Regions from separate parts of the Clostridium sp. CM036 genome, predicted to be linked through region 1. Evidence: riboswitches for the same ligand, from Rfam matches in the RefSeq annotation. Region 1 holds a riboswitch; the other holds the start of a gene.
The links. Region 1 has a riboswitch for FMN ahead of ACWJKE_RS11315 (ECF transporter S component). Riboswitches for the same ligand answer to the same signal wherever they lie in the genome.

Region 1 (9,617 bases):
TTCTATGGCGGAAAAAGGGATTATCAGTAGACTATCAGGTGAATTATTTGGCTCCGCATTAACATTTGGCGCAGTCAAGAAGGCTTCTGCACCAGGTCAGATTGCTGTAGTAGAATTACGTAGAACTATTCAATTACTTCATAATAACACGTAAAAAAATTAGACCGCAATAGGATGATTTAATGATTTTTATTTATTATGATCAATAAAAAAGCCATAGAGGTATAACGCGATTTATTAAGGTATAAATTTAAAAAATTAAAAGCGATTGGCATAAACCAATCGCTTTTATATTTAAATTTAATAAGCTCTTCCCCAAATAACTGTAGCTTTAGATGGTTTTCCACAACATAAGCAAACGCCTTTTTCTTCTGGCATATTAAATGGCATGCATCTAGAAGACGCACCGGCTACTTCTTTTACTTTTTCTTCGCAAGCGAGTTCTCCACACCATGGAGCGCTAACAAATCCTAAAGTTTTATCAAGAAGTTCTTTTAATTCTTCTACGGTGCTCGCGTTAAAGGTTCGGGTATCTTGTGCATTTTTAGCTTTTTCAAATAAAGATTTTTGAATATCTTTTAAAATCTCGGGTACTAATGCTTCTAGTTCTGACATTGGAACAATTATTTTTTCGCGGCTATCCCGTCTCACAAGTACTACTTGGTTGTTTTCTATATCTTTTGGACCAACTTCTAAACGTAGCGGAACACCTTTCATTTCGTATTCGCTAAATTTCCATCCAGCCATTTTATCGCTAATATCCATTTTTACACGTGAAAGCTTTGATAATATATTTTTAAGTTCTGTAGCTTTTTCAATTACGCCTTCTTTATGAGGTGCAATTGGAACTATGATAAGTTGAATTGGAGCTACTGCTGGTGGCAGTATTAGACCATTATCATCACCGTGAACCATAATTAAAGCGCCGATAAGTCTTGTAGACATTCCCCAAGAAGTTTGGTGAACATAAGCAAGTTTACCTGTTTTATCTGAATACTGTATGTTAAATGCTCTTGCAAAACCATCTCCAAAATTATGAGAAGTACCACATTGAAGTGCTTTTCCATCATGCATTAAACTTTCAATTGTGTAAGTTTCATTTGCTCCTGCAAACTTTTCTTTTTCTGTTTTCTTACCTTTTATAACTGGAATAGCAAGGGTTTCTTCACAAAAGGTTGAATATATATTAAGCATTCTAAGAGTTTCCTCTTTTGCTTCTTCCGCCGTTGCATGAGCGGTATGGCCTTCTTGCCATAAAAATTCTGAACTTCTAAGAAAAGGTCTTGTGGTTTTTTCCCAACGAACAACGGAACACCATTGATTATATAATTTAGGGAGATCATTGTAAGATTGAATTATTTTTGAATAGTGGTCACAAAATAATGTTTCAGAAGTTGGCCTAACGCAAAGCCTCTCTGCTAGTAGCTCGTTGCCTCCGTGTGTTACCCAAGCAACCTCTGGTGCAAAGCCTTTAACATGATCTGCTTCCTTTTGAAGTAAGCTCTCAGGAATGAACATTGGCATATATACATTTTCATGACCTGTATCTTTAAACATTTGATCTAAAGTTTTTTGAATATTTTCCCAAATTGCATAGCCATAAGGTCTTATTACCATGCAACCTCTAACGCTCGCATAATCAGCAAGTTCCGCTTTTTTTACAATATCGGTATACCATTTTGCAAAATCTTCTTCCATAGAGGTAATAGATTCTACAAATTTTTTTCCTTTTGCCATAATTATTTTCCTCCGATTCAATAAAATATTTTAAAATAAATACAAAAAAACCCGTAAAAGGGCACTATAAAATCAATCATAGAATAAAAATAATAATATGTCAAGAAAACAATTCGTAAGGATTATTAATACCGCTTGTAAAGTTAACAAAGCATTTTTTTGAATCTATATAGGGTATAATATATGTGTTAACTATAAAAAAGCAATATAAGACAAAGGGTTAAAAGACAAGACCATATTAACCTTTCGAATATTTCTCCTAAAAATTTCTATATAGTGTATAGATATGAGGATAGAATTCGTGGTATGATTAAATATGTTGATTTTAGTCCATTAAATTTAAAATATAAATTATGTGAGGAGGAATAGCTATTTAGGTACATGAAAATAAAGTATCATAGTGCTTGTTATTTATTTAAATGTGACTTGCAAAAATAGCTAAAAAACATGGGGAATATAACTAACAGATTAATTAAAGAATTTTCAATAACTAAAGAACAGGCGGAAAGTGTAATTGAATTATTAGATGAAGGGAATACAGTTCCTTTTATAGCTAGATATAGAAAAGAGAGAACTGGGGGACTTGATGATATAATCCTTAGAAACTTTACAGAGAGGCTTATATATCTTAGGAACTTAGAAGAACGAAAAACAGATGTAGTACGTCTTATCGGTGATCAAGAAAAACTAACCGCGGAAATTGAGGAGTCAATAAGAAAAAGCGAGACATTGACAGAAATAGAGGATATATATAGACCCTTTAAGCCTAAGAAAAGAACTAGAGCTATCATTGCGATAGAAAAAGGGCTTAAACCTTTAGCTGAAATTATTGTATGCGGCGAGTTTAAGGGTGATATAAATGAGTATGCAGAGAAATTCTTAAGTGAAGAAAATGCAGTAAATAGTACTTCGGACGCACTTCAAGGTGCTGGGGATATTATTAGTGAAATGATTTCAGATGAAGCTGATTACAGAAAGTGGATTAGAGCATTAGTGCATAATCAAGGAAATGTTGAAACTAAAGGCGGTTCTGATGACACTACTCCATTTGAAATGTATTATGAGTATAAAGAAGGGGTTAAATCTATTCCACCGCATAGAATTCTTGCTATAAATAGAGGCGAAAATAGTAAGATACTTTCTGTGAAAATCAAAGCCGATAATGATAAGATTACTCAGTACTTAAGAGCTAAATGTTTAAAAGGGAATAATGAAACTGATAAGTATATAGAGTTAAGTATAGGTGATTCCGTAAAAAGACTTATATTCCCATCAATTGAGAGAGAAATAAGGTCCGGACTCACAGAAAAGGGTGAAACTAGCGCTATTGAAATATTTAAAGCTAATTTAAAGGCACTCTTAATGCAGTCACCTATAAAAGGAAAGGTAGTGCTTGGATTTGATCCTGGGTTTAGAACAGGGTGCAAAATAGCGGTGCTTGATGATACTGGTAAGCTTTTAGATATAGCTACAGTATACGCTACTGCGGGCAGTAAGGACGGTATTCAAAAATCTATAGATATTATTAAAAAATTGGTAATTAAGCATAATGTAGAAGTAGTGTCACTCGGTAATGGGACTGCTAGTCGTGAATCTGAAGAAATTTTAGCGCAGATAATTAAAGAACTTAAGGATGAATGCTCAAAAGATTTGTACTATGTTATAGTCTCGGAAGCGGGAGCCTCAGTATATTCAGCGTCAGAGCTTGCATCTAAAGAATATCCAGATATAGATGTATCTATTAGAGGAGCTATTTCTATAGGGCGAAGACTTCAAGATCCATTAGTGGAGCTTGTGAAAATTGACCCGAAAGCTATTGGAGTTGGACAATACCAACATGATGTAGCAGCTAAAAAACTCGATGAATCCTTAAAAGGAGTAGTTGAAGATTGTGTTAATGCTGTTGGCGTAGATCTTAACATTGCAACACCCTCTTTATTAGCTTATATATCAGGGATAAATGCTGCTATAGCTCAAAATATTGTAGCGTATAGAGAAGAAAATGGTAAGTTCAAAACTAGAAAAGAATTATTAAAAGTGAAAAGATTAGGAGCAAAAGCATATGAGCAATGTGCAGGATTTTTAAGGGTTATGGAGAGTAATGAATTTTTAGATAACACCTCAATTCATCCAGAAACGTATAATGCTACTAAAAAATTATTGGATTTTTTAAGGTACACAAGAGAAGATCTTAAATCTTTAAACTTTAAAGATTTGGATGATAGACTAAAAGATATTAATATTAATATGGATGAGCTTGCACAAATATTGGAGATAGGTGTTCCAACTCTTAGAGACATTATTAAAGAAATTAAAAAGCCTGGTAGAGATCCAAGAGAAGAACTACCGAAGCCGATATTAAAAACGGGTGTAGTTCAAATGTCCCATCTTAAACCGGGAATGAAACTTATGGGTACTGTTAGAAATGTGTCTGACTTTGGAGCTTTTGTTGATATTGGAGTTCATCAGGATGGGTTAGTGCATATAAGCCAGTTATCAGATAAATTTGTAAAGCATCCATTGGATGTGGTTAAGGTTGGCGATATAGTAGAAGTTAGTGTGATAGAAGTTGATGAGAAAAGAAAAAGAATATCATTATCAATGAAAAATAATTAATTAATATGTTGCTTATTTTACTGTATTTATATATAATTAAATTATAAAATAAAATTTAATAATCTTCAGGGCGGGGCTAATTTCCCCACCGGCGGTAAAGCCCGCGAGCCGTAAGGCTGATTCGGTTTAACGACATTTTGGAAGAGAGTTTTCCTTCCGAAGTCGTTAAGACAGCACCCTTGGGTGATGATTTGATTCCGAAGCCGACAGTATAGTCTGGATAAAAGAAGATGTGATATATATATAAATTTGCCCTGGCATAGTACTATGTCAGGGCTTGTATTATATCCATCCCTAGGAGATATAGTTAATTAGGGGGCACTAAAAATGAGAGACGAAAAACTTGTTAAACTAATCAAAATATCACTTTTATCTGTTATGGCTTTTCTTTTGATGTACATTGAGTTACCAATACCGATTTTCCCTGATTTCTTAAAAATTGACATCAGCGACCTGCCAGCACTTTTAGGGGCCTTTGCATTAGGACCAATAGCGGGAGTAGTTATTGAACTCTTTAAAAATATATTACATGGAATGCTAGCTACTAAAACAGCCTTCGTTGGAGAAGTAGCAAATTTTCTAGTGGGTTCATGTTTAGTATTAGTATCGGGATATATTTACAAGGCCCGCAAAAGCAAAGGTGGGGCTATTGCTGGATTATTAATAGGAGTAATTTGTATGTCGATTTTTGCAGGGATATTAAACTATTTTGTTGTTTTACCTTTATATGAAAAAGTATTAGGATTCCCAGTAGCTAGCGTTATAGAAATGGGATCAAAAATAAATCATAACATTGTCGATTTGAATTCTTTCATTATTTGGTCAATTATTCCTTTTAATTTACTTAAAGGAATGGTATTATCAGCAATGACCTTAGCTTTATATAAGAGTGTTTCGCCTATACTTCATAAAGAGAATATGGAGAGAGAATACAAAAGTAGAGAACAAAAAATATAAAAAACACTGGTATATAAATAGGGACTTATTTCAAAGATTTTAAAAAAAGGGTATTAACAAACTAAAGGATGACTTCTGCACAATGCAGAAGCCATCCTTTAGTTTTATTGTTCACCATTCACAATTAACCATGCTTTTAAATGTAGATATGGATGTTTTAGGATATATTCCATATCTATTTAGCTCTAGTAAAGAATCTCCTCTCTTTACGCTTCCATTATTAACAGTAACAGCCATTCGTATTCCTATTTTAGGCAGAAGGGTTAATACATCATCGTTATGGTGTCCATAAGGATAAGATAGATAATGGCTGCCGGTTAGTTCCGTATTTTTTATTAAATCTTTTTTTACATAATCTAAAGGTTTTGTAATTAAATAACCCTTGTTATTCTCTGTTTTATGTAAATTATGGGTATGGTTTGAATATTCAAATACATCAGTAGTTTCAGAAATATTTTTCCAACTTAAGAATTGTTGTGTTTTAGGATTAAATTCAACACTATTATCCTTGACATAAGATGTAATTAAAAATTGTGCAGCTTTAAAATTATATTTCTTCAAAATAGGATAGGCATAAATGTAGCTACTTAAATATCCATCATCAAATGTTATACATACTGATTTTTTAGGTAGTTCCAAATTCCCTAAAAGCCACTGTTCTAATTCAGCTAGATTTATTGTAGTGTATTTATTAGTGTATAAGTAGTCCATTTGTTGCTGAAAATTTTCAAGATTTAATACTACACCATTATTTGTAAATGTGTTTTCTTTTTTCTTTAGTAGATGATGATACATCAATATTGGTATTTTTTTTGACACACCTTCAGTTTGATCAAATGTTCTAACAATCGGATCTTTAAGCGTTGTTGATAAGCGTGGGATGTTAGATGAATTATCTACTGGTTTTGGTGATTTACTCTGAGAATCATCTGAAACTATTGTGCTTTTACTGGAAGTTGGACTAGCTAAGGAATTGCATCCAACCAATAGTAATGCAAAAAATAGTGCTAATATAATTTTTTTGGTCATAAATATTACCCCTTACTCTAATATATTTTAAACAGTTCACCCACATTATACCATTTTATTCTCATGCTTGCTAAATTTTTAGTAGAGAATAAAAAAAGACTGGCAAGAGCTAGTCTTTTTACGCTATCTGCTATAGGTGTCGATTCCACATAATTACTGCATCTTCCCCGTTATCTTCATAATAATGACGTCTAATGCCTTCATTTTCAAAGCCATACTTTTGATATAAGTTTATAGCAGCGAAATTTGAACTTCTAACCTCTAAGGTTATTGCTGTAACTTTTAGTTTCCTGCAAATTTTAAATAAGGCTTCCACGATGAGGTCGCCGCCGCCATGACCACGGGCATCAGGGTGAATTGCAACATTAGTAACATGGGCTTCATCTATAATTAGCCACATTCCTCCATAACCTACTATAGAATTGCCCTTTTTTAATACAACATATTTAGCAAATTTATTATCTAGTTCACTTTGGAGTGATTCGTAGCTCCATGAAATAGGAAAGCTTAACTCGCTAATATTGAGTATGGATTTAATAGATGATGCGTCCATTGGGCAAATTTTAAAATCGCTATTCATTTTTTATTTGCCTCATCTTTTCTTCGTACTCCCTCTCAGCTTGCGGCTGCCTAAGGTAAATAGGCACTGACGAGTATATATCATCGAATGTTCCATTAGATAAAAGGTTGAGCCCTAATTCGCCTAGGGATGAAGCCTTAGCTAAGTTTAAATGCGCTGGAGCAAAATTGGCTTTAGGTAAATTTGCTATAAGTTTTTCTTTGAATTTGAAAGTTCCATCTCCTACAAAGGAAATATTGCAATTTTTCTCTTTAAGCATATTTATTAATTCATCTAAGGAAATATTAATATAGTCACTGATGCGGGTGAGCTCGTAATTATTAAAAGTATATAAGGCAGTATAAACATTATCTCTTAAAGCATCTAGCAAAGGACAAATAATTCCATCTGTATATGCTAAGTTATATGCTAAAGAATCTAAGGTAGATACAGTTACAAAAGGCTTTTTTGAGCCTTGGCTTAACCCCTTAATGGTAGCCATCCCTATTCTAAGGCCTGTAAAGGAACCGGGCCCCTTTGATGCTACAAAGGCATCAATATCACTTATGGTTATTCCTGTATTTTTTAATAATTCATCAATTATAGGCATAAGTATTTGAGAATGTTGTTTTTTATAATTAAAAGTTATTTCACCAAGAACTTTGTTATCGTCAAGGATAGCACAAGTTGCTGATTGTGTAGCAGAATCCAGACTTAAAATCTTCATAGTTTTATCTCCTTTATATAATCATATCTTTTATCAGAATATCGGATGTTGATCTTTCTGAAATCATCTCCCAATCTAGGAAGTTTTTCTATGGTAATGGATAAATTATTGGGTGGAATCAGTTCTTCAATATAATTAGCCCACTCAATAATACTAACGCCATCACTAAATATATATTCATCAAAGCCTATAGCTGCTATTTCGTCAGGGTCATTTACCCTGTAGACATCAAAATGATATAATTTCAAGCGACCTGTATATTCATTTACAATTGTAAATGTAGGGCTTGTGATATGATCTTTTATATCTAAGCCTTTTGCAATTCCTTTTGTTAAATGAGTTTTGCCAGTGCCTAAGTCACCAATTAAGCAAACTATGTCCCCTGAATTTACATGTGAACCTATTAATTCGCCTATTTTATAAGTTTCGTCTACTGTAGTTACTATGTATTCCATAAGTTTCACCTCACTAAATATTTTATCCTAAAACATAGAAAAAGAAAAGGCCTCAGTGTTTCCTAAGAGATTAAAATATAAAAAAATCTTGCATTTATTTATAACACGTGATATAATTCAGATGTATTTTAGGGGTATGGCTCAATTGGTAGAGTAGTGGTCTCCAAAACCATTGGTTGTAGGTTCGAGTCCTACTACCCCTGCCATTTTTACATTTTTACATTTTTGCATTTTAAAAGTTAATAAAGGGGTATGGCTCAATTGGTAGAGTAGTGGTCTCCAAAACCATTGGTTGTAGGTTCGAGTCCTACTACCCCTGCCAAATAAAACCTGTGAAATTATTTTCACGGGTTTTTACGTTACTTATTTAAATATGCATTATAATGAATCATTAAATTTTAATGTTAGGCATCTGAAAAAAACTGGAGGGTATGTAATGCAACTATATGACATAGTAGTAATTGGGGGAGGTACAGCAGGCCTTGCAGCAGCTATTTCAGCTAAAGAGCACTATAAATGTAGAATTTTGATTTTAGAAAGAGAAAATCAATTAGGCGGAACAATAAATCAGTGTATTCATAATGGATTTGGCAAGAATATTTTTAGTGAAGAATTGACAGGACCGGAGTTTGTGCAGAAATTTATAGATAAAGTTAATAAATTGGGTATTTCATATAAATTAAATACTACTGTTTTAGATTTAAGTAATACTAAAGAAATTAATGCAGTGAATGCGTGTGATGGGATTTTTAAAATTGGAGCGAAAGCTATAATAATTGCGACCGGGTGTAGAGAAAGGCCAAGAGGATTTTTGAATCTGCCAGGTAGTAGATGTGCAGGTATATACACGGTGGGGTGTGCACAGAAATTTATAAATATAGAAGGATATATGCCAGGAAAAGAAATAGTTATATTGGGTACAGGAGATATTGCATTAACAGTAGCAAGTAGGCTAGCAATTGAAGGAGCTAATGTTAAAGCTGTAGTTGAAAGTAAAGATTTTATTGAGGCAACTGACAAAAAACTCATTGATTCCCTGAATGATTTTAATATACCTTTAAAAATAAAACAGAAGGTGGCGGATATCAAAGGCAAAACAAGGCTTGAGGGGATAACTTTAGTAAAAATTAATAAAAATAATGAAGTTATTAAAGATAGTGAGGAATATATTTCTTGTGATGCGTTACTATTATCTGTAAACTTATATCCGGACAATGAATTAGCAAAACAAGTAGAAATACTAATTAATGAATCAACAGGGAAAATTGAATTAAATGAAAGTTCACAAACTAATATAGCCGGCGTCTTTGCCTGCGGAAGCGTAGCTATTGGTTATGATTCTTCTGAAAATGTGGTAAAGCAAAGTTATAACATAGGTATTAGCACTTCGCAATACATAAAGAATTCTAACATCTAGTACGTAAACTTTTATGGTTTACCAATATAAGTGAATTTAAAACTGTTAGCTTATTTTAATGGTTTTTTTTATTTGTGTAAATATAAACGTGAAAAATAATGACATAAAAACAAAAAAATA
Region 2 (9,617 bases), 1.2 Mb from region 1:
CAATAGTATTAAATTTATACATTTTTCCACCCCTTAATTATCACTTTGTGCTGTAATCATCACTTTTGGCGATGTAATGTTATTTGCTGTGTCTACAACTGATTGCTTATACAAATCCATTTTTTTCGAGAAAATCCATACCAATAGATTTCTTTTTTTCTGGAGCTTCACCATATTTAAGCAGTTTTTCAATATACTTCGCCATCATATCACTTTCAAGGTTAACCTCGTCACCTACTTTTTTACTAATTAAAGTAGTTTCACCTCTTGTATGAGGTATAATTGATACTTTGAAAATGTTTTCATCAACATATGCTACAGTTAAACTAATACCGTCAATTGCAATCGATCCTTTATGTACAATATACTTTAATATATCCACTGTAGTTTCTACAGACACCCAAGTGGCATTTTCTTCGATGCAAAAATCTACAATAGTTCCTATTCCGTCAATATGTCCACTTACTATATGGCCTCCTAACCTATCACTAGCCATTAATGCCCTTTCCAAATTGACATGAGAACCAGATTTCAATTTCCCTAAATTACTACTTCTTATAGTCTCCGCCATTACATCTACACTGAAGCTATTTTTATTAAATTCTGTTACGGTAAGGCACACTCCATTTGTGCTAATACTGTCACCAATCTTTATTCCACATATAACCTTTGTAGCTTTTATGGTAATTCTCGCAGACCTCGCACCTTTTTCTATAGACTTTATTTCTCCAATTTCCTCAATTAACCCTGTAAACATCTATTCACGTACCCTTCTATCATAATGTCCTCGTTAAATCTAGTTACTTCAGTATCCGTAAGCAATATAGCATCACTTACATGTTCTATTCCCTGTCCTCCTACTGGAGTCTTACCTGTTGTTCCGCCGAATATTTTCGGGGAAATAAAAGTAATAACCTTATCAACGATGCCTTCTTCTAATGCAGCATAATTTAGAGTACTGCCACCCTCAATCAAAATACTATCTATCCCCATATCACCTAGTACTCTCATTAAATAGTTTAAATTCACTCGGTTATTTTTACTTGGCGTTATAATAACTTGTGCGCCTTTTTGTTTAATAGCTTCAATTTTTGTCTCTTTCGCAAATTTTGTTGTAACGACAATAGTTTTTGTTTTTTCATCACATTTTAACACCTTTGCATCTATTGGTATTTTTGCTGTGCTATCTATAATTATCCTTATTGGGTTTTTGCTAATTATGCATTCTCTTCTTGTAGTAAGTTCTGGATCATCACTTAGGACAGTTCCAATTCCCACCATAATTCCAGTTACCATATGCCTTAATTCATGCACATACGCTCTAGATTTTTCATTACTTATCCACTTTGACTCACCAATAGAAGTTGCTATTTTTCCGTCTATTGTCATAGCAGTTTTCATGATGCAAAATGGCTTTTTATGAGTTATGTATTTTACAAATATTTCATTTGTTTTCTTTATTTCAGTTTCCATTATGCCCGTAGTTACTTCTATGCCACTACTTCTTAGAATTTCTATTCCCTTCCCTGCAACTAATGGGTTAGGGTCTATCATTCCAATTACCACTTTAGATATTTTATTTTGCACTATAGCATCAGCGCAAGGTGGCGTTTTACCATAGTGTGCGCAAGGCTCTAAAGTTACATACATTGTTGCACCTTCTACATTTTCTTTGGCATTTTTAAAAGCATTTACTTCTGCATGTGGTCCACCAAAATATTCATGATACCCCTCACCGATTATCCTATTATCTTTTACAATAACAGCGCCAACCAATGGATTAGGATTTACAAACCCCACCGCTTTTTTAGATAATTCAAGTGCTCTTCTCATATAATAATTATCCAATTTATCACCCCTAATTCTATAATTCTGGTGCCAATCTTCATAAATATTTCTCTCTTAGTATGCATAACTTTGATCAAATAAAATCATATATGTGGCTAAAATAATAAAAGCCCTGAAAACAAAGTTTTCAGGGCTCAATAAGCTAATTATATATCTAGTTAAATCATCACCTACCGGTGCTGTTCACTAAATATATTCACAATAAAATATAAAAGCAGTATTAACTATTTTTCATAGTTAATAAATGAAAATCTCCTATATTTATCATTATTCTCCTTCTCTCATCCAGACTTTACTGTCGGCTCTGGAATTAAACCAGATCTACCTTTCGGCTCGCGGGCTATACCGCCGGTTGGGAATTTAACCCTACCCTGAAGGATCTATTAAATTTTCAACTTAAGAATACCACTTTGTTATTTTAATGTCAAGCGAATCTTATAAATATAAACAATTAATCAAAATATTAGCTATAAACACTTTTAAATGATTTATTTGTTTTTTTTATTTCTTGTTTCATTATTTTTAATATTTACATCATTCGTATGCATATCTTTGTCATTATCAGTTCTCTTAATTCCTACTGAAGATAATTGCTCATTAGTAAGTTTCTGCTTTATACTCATTTAAAACACTCCCCTTTCTTCATTTATATTTTCCACTGGAAGAGAGATTTATACTACTATGATTTTCCCATCTATTCTAAAAAATTTATAAATTTTTATCTTGTAATAATTTTATATTTATATATAAGTTAATTAATCTTTAATTTACCGCTTTACATAACTAACGTAATAAAGTAATATTGTATTTATAGAATTCATAAAGGAGTGTTAATAATGAAAATTAAATTTAACTTACTAATTGTGGCAATACTTTCAACCGCTATTTTATCTGGCTGCGGAAACACCCCCACAGCTGATAATTCTTTAAAAGATATACAAGACAAAAAAGAACTAATAATTGGTCTTGATGATAACTTTCCACCAATGGGATTTAGAGATAAAAGTGGTGAAATTGTAGGCTTTGACATTGATATGGCAAAAGAAGTAGGCAAGCGAATGGGCGTAAAAGTAACCTTTAAACCAGTAGAATGGGACGGAATTATATTAAGTCTAAACAATAAAGATATTGATGCCATATGGAATGGATTAACAATAACAGATAAGAGAAAAGAACAAATTGCTTTTTCTAAAGTATACCTTCAAAATAAGCAAACAATTATTGTAAAAAACAAGTCAACTATTTCTAAAAAAAGTGATTTAACTGATAAAATTGTAGGTTTGCAAATGGGTAGCAGCAGTGAAGCTGCACTTGCTAAAGATTCACTACTTACTAACTCACTAAAGGAGGCCAAGAAATATTCAAACAATACAGAAGCGCTACTCGATTTAAACGCTGGTCGTATTGATGCTGTTATAGTGGATGAGGTAGTTGGAAGATACTATGCTAGTAAAAAACCTGGTGATTATAAAGTTATTAATGAAAATCTAGGAGTAGAAGATTATGGCGTAGGTATAAGAAAAACTGATACAAGCCTTACTGCAGAAATAAATAAACAACTAGATGAAATACAAAATGATGGAACTGCCAATACTATATCAAAGAAATGGTTCGGCAAAGATATAATCAAATAATAATTATGAATTTTTTCTGAAGGAGTGTTAGATTTGGCTAATTTTATAGACATTACAACTTATATTTTAAAAGGGAGCCTCTTTACAATTGAATTGTATTTTGCAACAATAATCTTTTGTTTGCCTCTTGGAATAATAGGCGCACTAATCAAAGTTTCAAATTTAAAAATACTTAGTAAGATTGTGGACCTCTATACTTGGTTATTTCGCGGAACACCCTTACTTCTCCAACTGTTTTTTACATATTTCGGGTTACCTATTATAGGCATTAAATTTTCTCCTTTTACTGCAGCCGCTCTTACCTTTTCTTTGAATTACGGAGCTTATTTTACAGAAATATTCAGATCCGGTATTCAATCTATAGATAAAGGCCAATACGAGGCCGCTAAAGTCTTAGGCATGAATTATAGACAAACTATGTCAAAAATAATACTACCCCAAGCCTTAAAACGGATAATTCCACCAACTTGTAATGAGGCGATTACTCTAATAAAAGATACCGCTTTAGTAGCTGCAATTGGATTACAAGATTTACTAAGAGCTGCTAGGGAAATTGTAACTAGAGATTTTACAATCGCTCCTTTTTTTATTGCCGCAATAATATATTTAATCTTTACTTCTCTTATTGTGTTGGCTTTTAAAAAGCTTGAAAAAAAATATTCAATATACGAATAAAGAACAATGTGATAAATAAAGGATGGTGCTACTATGGATTTACTCAAGATATGTAAAATAAATAAAAGTTATGATAAAACCCAGGTTTTAAAGAATGTATCTTTAAGTTTGAAAAAAGGCGAGGTAATATCAATTATCGGTCCTTCTGGCTCTGGGAAAAGCACTCTGCTTAGGTGCATAAGTGGTCTTGAGCATATGGATAATGGACTCATTGAATTTAATGGCGTAACTATTGCAGAATCTAAAAAGAAAATTAATAATATTGAATCAATTAATGCTGCTAAAAAAATAGGTATGGTTTTTCAAAACTTCAATCTATTCCCTCATAAAACCGTTCTTGAGAATATAATTGAAGCTCCTATTATAGTAAATAATATAGATAAGAAAGATGCTATAGACATTGCAGAAAAATTACTTTTAAAAGTGGATTTATTAGATAAAATAAATTCTTATCCTTGTACTCTCTCTGGTGGACAAAAGCAAAGAATTGCAATTGCTAGATGTCTTGCAATGAATCCAGAATTAATTCTTTTTGATGAACCAACTTCTGCATTAGACCCTGAACTAGTCAGCGAAGTGTTGAAGGTCATTAAATCTCTTGCCATTGATAAAATATCACTCATAGTAGTTACCCATGAAATGCAATTTGCAAGAGAAATATCAGATAGAATTATTTTCATGGAAAATGGAGAAATACTAGCGAACTCCACTCCTGAATTACTATTTTCTAATTCTAACCATGCCAGGGTAAAACAATTTTTAAACCTTGCATAGCTATGAAATCAAACCTTTATAAAAATTATAAAAAATTCAACTATAGGAATGACACTTTTTCCATGGCTTCTATGTCTTAATTCACAAATCAATTAATTATTAAATCACATTTTTCTAACATGTATTATATAATATTTAGAATTAATATATAAAAAGGAGCATTACTGATCACAATTTCAATTAAATCTAAATACAATAAATTTTTGGCATCTTGGGGAATAATAAATTTTTATGGCCCCCTAACTTCAAGAAAATCAACATTTAAGGAAATTAATAACCACAATAACAAACAAAAACACCCAATCAAAATATCCGATATAAGCATGATTAGAGGGTTTAATTAATATAAGATAGAAATGAAGATACTGATGTTATATGGAATGGATTAACAATAACAGATAATAGAAAATAAAAAAACAGGAATTATTATCTACGTGGTAACATGTGAGATAATAATTCCTATTTTCACTTATTTACTATACTAATTACTATTTAATAATTAAATTAAGAGCTTGGTCTAGATCGGCAATAATATCCTCAACATTTTCAAGGCCTACTGCCAATCTTATTAAACCATCACTTATACCAGCTTCTAATCTTTCCTCTGGTGAATATGGCGAATGAGTCATTGAAGCAGGATGTTCAATTAAAGTTTCAGCATCTCCTAAACTAACAGCTATACTACAAAGCTTAGTGGAATTTATAACCTTTTTACCTTCTTCAATTCCACCCTTTATTACAAAAGCAATAATCCCGCCTGGAAGATCCATTTGTTTTTTTGCTAATTCATATTGAGGAAAACTTTTAAGTCCTGGGTAATATACGTTTTCTACTGCTGGATGGGCTTCTAAAAATTCAGCTACAGCCATTGCATTTTTGCAATGTCTTTCCATTCTTATTTCTAGTGTTTTCATTCCTCTTATAATCAAAAATGCATCAAAAGGACTTAAACTAGCTCCAGTCATATCCTTAACACCAAATAATCTAACTCCGTCAATAAATTCTTTAGATCCAACAGCAAAACCAGAAATTACGTCTCCATGCCCATTTATAAATTTAGTTCCAGAGTGTACTACAACGTCTGCACCTAGTTCTAATGGTCTTTGTATGTATGGAGTGCTAAATGTATTATCCACTATAACCATACAATTTTCTTGTGCGTGGGCAATCTTTGATATTTCCTCAATATCTGTTATAAGCAATGTTGGATTTGCAGGTGTTTCTAAGAAAATAACTTTTGTATTTTCTTTCATAGCATTTCTAACATTTTCTGGATTTGAAACATCAACAAAAGTAACTTCAACACCATATCTAGAAATACCATGAGCCAAAAATGCATGAGTACAGCCATAAAGCGTTTGTGCTGCAACTATATGATCTCCAGCCTTTAACGCTGTCCACATAGTTGAAGATATAGCTCCTATGCCTGATGCCATAGACATACAAGCTTCTCCACCTTCAAGCATGGCCAATTTTTCTTCTAAAACTGTATTAGTAGGGTTCCCAAGTCTTGTATAAATATAGCCATCTTCCGTTCCTGCAAATCTATTTCCACCTTGCTGTGCTGAATCAAAAACAAAAGTAGCTGTTTGATGTATTGGAGTAGCCAATGCACCATATTGATCCTTCTTATTTCCTCCATGTATAGCTTTAGTTGCAAATCCACTATTACGTAAATGTTCTCTATCCATTACAATTCCCCCCAAAGTAATTTTTTCTTGGTTTATAAATATATAAGCAACTATCCTGCTATTTATTACTAAAATATTCTTTTAATTATTATATTAAATTTTTACTATAGCTATCAAAAACATACCAACATAAACATAACTGAATTATACTAAAAAGCATAAATCCAACAGTTGCCAGGTACGTCTCTCCTAAAATTAATACTTGAGCAATAAGGCTCATAATTAATATCCCACCCATTACAGCAGACACAACCCATGACCTACTATTTCCTTTTCTAAAACTAAAGATTGCTGCTATAATATTTCCGAGTCCAAATACTAGGATTGCAATAATACCAGGAGTAACCCAGCTATCAAATGGAACTTTTGATAGCCATTCTTTTGGATACTCAATAAATATTCCATCACTTGAACTTACCATCATTACTCCAATGCAAATAGCGCCCACTGCTAACATCAAGTCGTAAACCCCTAATAAATTTTCTCTTATTTTTTTCAATTTACATTACCACCTTTTACTCTATAACCTTTCTAGCTCTATATTTAGAATAATTAAATTCATACCAGGAATCGCCTTCTAATAACTCTTTCTTCATATTGTTTATATAAGTATTTATCTCACTAGAAATGAAAGCGTTAGAATCATCTTTTAGTCTTAATATCTCTGGAATAGCATCATATGATAAAGTTTTTAGATATTGTACATCAATTTTCTGAGTTTTATAATATATGTCTATATTTTTTTCAGCAATTATTCTATCTACATTAATATAGTTCACTAATATAAACATACTCAAAACAATTACTATTAAAATCTTATTAAGTGGTATTCTTCTATTCCAAATGCCAATTACCGCTACTATAAATAACATAAATAACATCAGCATAAATATATGAACGAAAATCCTTAAATAGGTAAATCCATAAGTTTGCTCATATAAAGACATCTTATAATGAGCTGAAAATAGCATGTTTAATGTAAATGCTACAAGCACGGTTAAAAATACATTGGATATTATATTTATTGTCTTATTGTCCTTTTTAATAAATTTCATACTGCTTAGTAATATTGTAAAATTAATTATTGTAACAGCCACAAGCTCAAAGAACCCTTTTCTTGCATATTCTGAATAAGTAAATTCGTGAGGAAGAAAATTATCCCCTCCACCATAAAGATAAGAAAACTGTACTATTGAAAATAAAAGATATACTATATTTATCATAAAAATGATTGTTAAAACAGTAACTGGCTCCCATTGTATATCCTTATTTTTAGTTCTGCCCCCATCACAGCTATATTTAAAGCTCCATATATATGAAAATATAATTATGAAAGTTATGATAATAACTAATAAACTGCCTATGATTTTACCTACGTCTATATCCTTAATTCCAATTGAAAAATTGGTTACATAGTCCTTGAATACCATATCTGCTGATGTTAATAAAACTAAAATAACAATTAATAATGGGATAGAAATAATTACTCCTCTTAATATATTTTTCTTCGTAGAACTTATTTCTTTTTTATTTCTCGTAGTTATACTACATTTACTAAATGTAAAAGGCTTACAAGCATTCTCTACAATAGCTTTAATGCCTATGCTAATCACTTTCTTTATTACATCTGCACTATCCCATTTTATATTCTCATACCTAATTAATACTGTACTTACTCCAGCAAGTACCAATATCATAATCCCGTTAAACAAGTTCAAAACATTATTAGAGTGAATAGAATAATTTAATGCTATTAGCAATGTAGGAATAATGGTAATATATCCAATACTATTTTTAATCCTAATCTTTTCTCTTACACTCCATAAAAAAAATCCCATGAACATAATATAAAAAATAGGAATAGAAACACCAATTTGTTTACCATTAAAAAATCTTTCACAAATTATTGATAAAATAAGTGCAATGCCCATAGTATATATTTTTTCATGTATACCAATTTGGGAATCTATGTTTTTTATTTCCTTCATACGTTTTTTCTTTAATAGTTGCATATTATTATACTTATAATCTGGATAAGAAAACAACAAGTCTTCCACTGATTTTAACCAACTTTCACTATAATCTTGCTCTATACATTCTTCCAATAAAATTCTCAAATAATTTATATCACTTCTACGAAATTCTTCTTTTTCAGATAAAGAAATCCATTTTAGACCATCCATATCTAAATTACCTACAGATTTTTCAATTTTTTTTGTTGAAAAATCAAAATTATCACTTACACTTTCTATATTAACTAAATAAGTTTCTGTATATAAACAAGACTGTGTATTAAGTTTAAAAACAACTTTATAAGGCATATTTATTTCCTCTGTAATCACGCGTCCAATTGCATTATCAGCACTTTCCCATCCATTAATTTCTCCTTTTACAAAAAAATTAATATCTTCTTTATTTTCTTTATGACCATATGCCATAAGAACCCTATTATCTTTTATAATAATAGCTTGCACAAACCTCTTCTCCATTATAAGTACCCCCCGCAATTTTAATGTTCTATCCTGCATTCAAACATATTCCCTGATATGCATTTCAACTCTCTACAAATTCTATATTACTACTATACGAGTTATTTATCAATATATTTTTATTGTTTTTCAATAAAAATATATTGATTTGCGTTTATATTCAATTTTACAATTCTATAATTGTAAAATATGAATAATATCTTACTCCTGTGTTAACAAATAATATAAATGTAGCTTTTAATTGTAAATTTTGATATAATATTAGCTGATGCTTATGACTTAATTGGAATTTTATACATTAACTATCGAATGAATATTAATGTTCAATGTAATATAGAAAGGATGATTAAATTAACATGCTTTATTATTTAGCAACTTCTATGAATTTGGGATGGAATCAATTTTATATTGCTGTTTCAAAATCTTCTGACCCTGAATTACAGATTTTAATAACCCTATTGGTTTTTATTATATTATATCTTTGGAACAACAAATTGGAAGCCATT

Region 2: linked by a shared signal. The riboswitch ahead of ribD (bifunctional diaminohydroxyphosphoribosylaminopyrimidine deaminase/5-amino-6-(5-phosphoribosylamino)uracil reductase RibD) and the one ahead of ACWJKE_RS11315 (ECF transporter S component) in region 1 are both predicted to bind FMN.

Annotation. Positions count from the first base shown of each region.
Region 1 is NZ_CM143652.1:2,398,182-2,407,798, reverse strand. It holds gene aroD (type I 3-dehydroquinate dehydratase) at 1-154, shown strand, start outside; gene proS (proline--tRNA ligase) at 301-1,737, opposite strand; gene ACWJKE_RS11320 (Tex family protein) at 2,185-4,353, shown strand; FMN riboswitch at 4,411-4,589, shown strand; gene ACWJKE_RS11315 (ECF transporter S component) at 4,681-5,310, shown strand; gene ACWJKE_RS11310 (polysaccharide deacetylase family protein) at 5,422-6,339, opposite strand; gene rimI (ribosomal protein S18-alanine N-acetyltransferase) at 6,470-6,919, opposite strand; gene tsaB (tRNA (adenosine(37)-N6)-threonylcarbamoyltransferase complex dimerization subunit type 1 TsaB) at 6,912-7,625, opposite strand; gene tsaE (tRNA (adenosine(37)-N6)-threonylcarbamoyltransferase complex ATPase subunit type 1 TsaE) at 7,622-8,080, opposite strand; tRNA gene ACWJKE_RS11290 (tRNA-Trp) at 8,211-8,286, shown strand; tRNA gene ACWJKE_RS11285 (tRNA-Trp) at 8,327-8,402, shown strand; gene ACWJKE_RS11280 (NAD(P)/FAD-dependent oxidoreductase) at 8,517-9,497, shown strand.
Region 2 is NZ_CM143652.1:3,643,042-3,652,658, reverse strand. It holds gene ACWJKE_RS17315 (bifunctional 3,4-dihydroxy-2-butanone-4-phosphate synthase/GTP cyclohydrolase II) at 1-22, opposite strand, end outside; gene ACWJKE_RS17310 (riboflavin synthase) at 107-757, opposite strand; gene ribD (bifunctional diaminohydroxyphosphoribosylaminopyrimidine deaminase/5-amino-6-(5-phosphoribosylamino)uracil reductase RibD) at 742-1,848, opposite strand; FMN riboswitch at 2,118-2,231, opposite strand; gene ACWJKE_RS17300 (hypothetical protein) at 2,337-2,471, opposite strand; gene ACWJKE_RS17295 (amino acid ABC transporter substrate-binding protein) at 2,685-3,482, shown strand; gene ACWJKE_RS17290 (amino acid ABC transporter permease) at 3,516-4,157, shown strand; gene ACWJKE_RS17285 (amino acid ABC transporter ATP-binding protein) at 4,191-4,931, shown strand; gene megL (methionine gamma-lyase) at 5,420-6,622, opposite strand; gene ACWJKE_RS17275 (hypothetical protein) at 6,711-7,121, opposite strand; gene ACWJKE_RS17270 (DUF4153 domain-containing protein) at 7,138-9,111, opposite strand; gene ACWJKE_RS17265 (phosphatase PAP2 family protein) at 9,468-9,617, shown strand, end outside.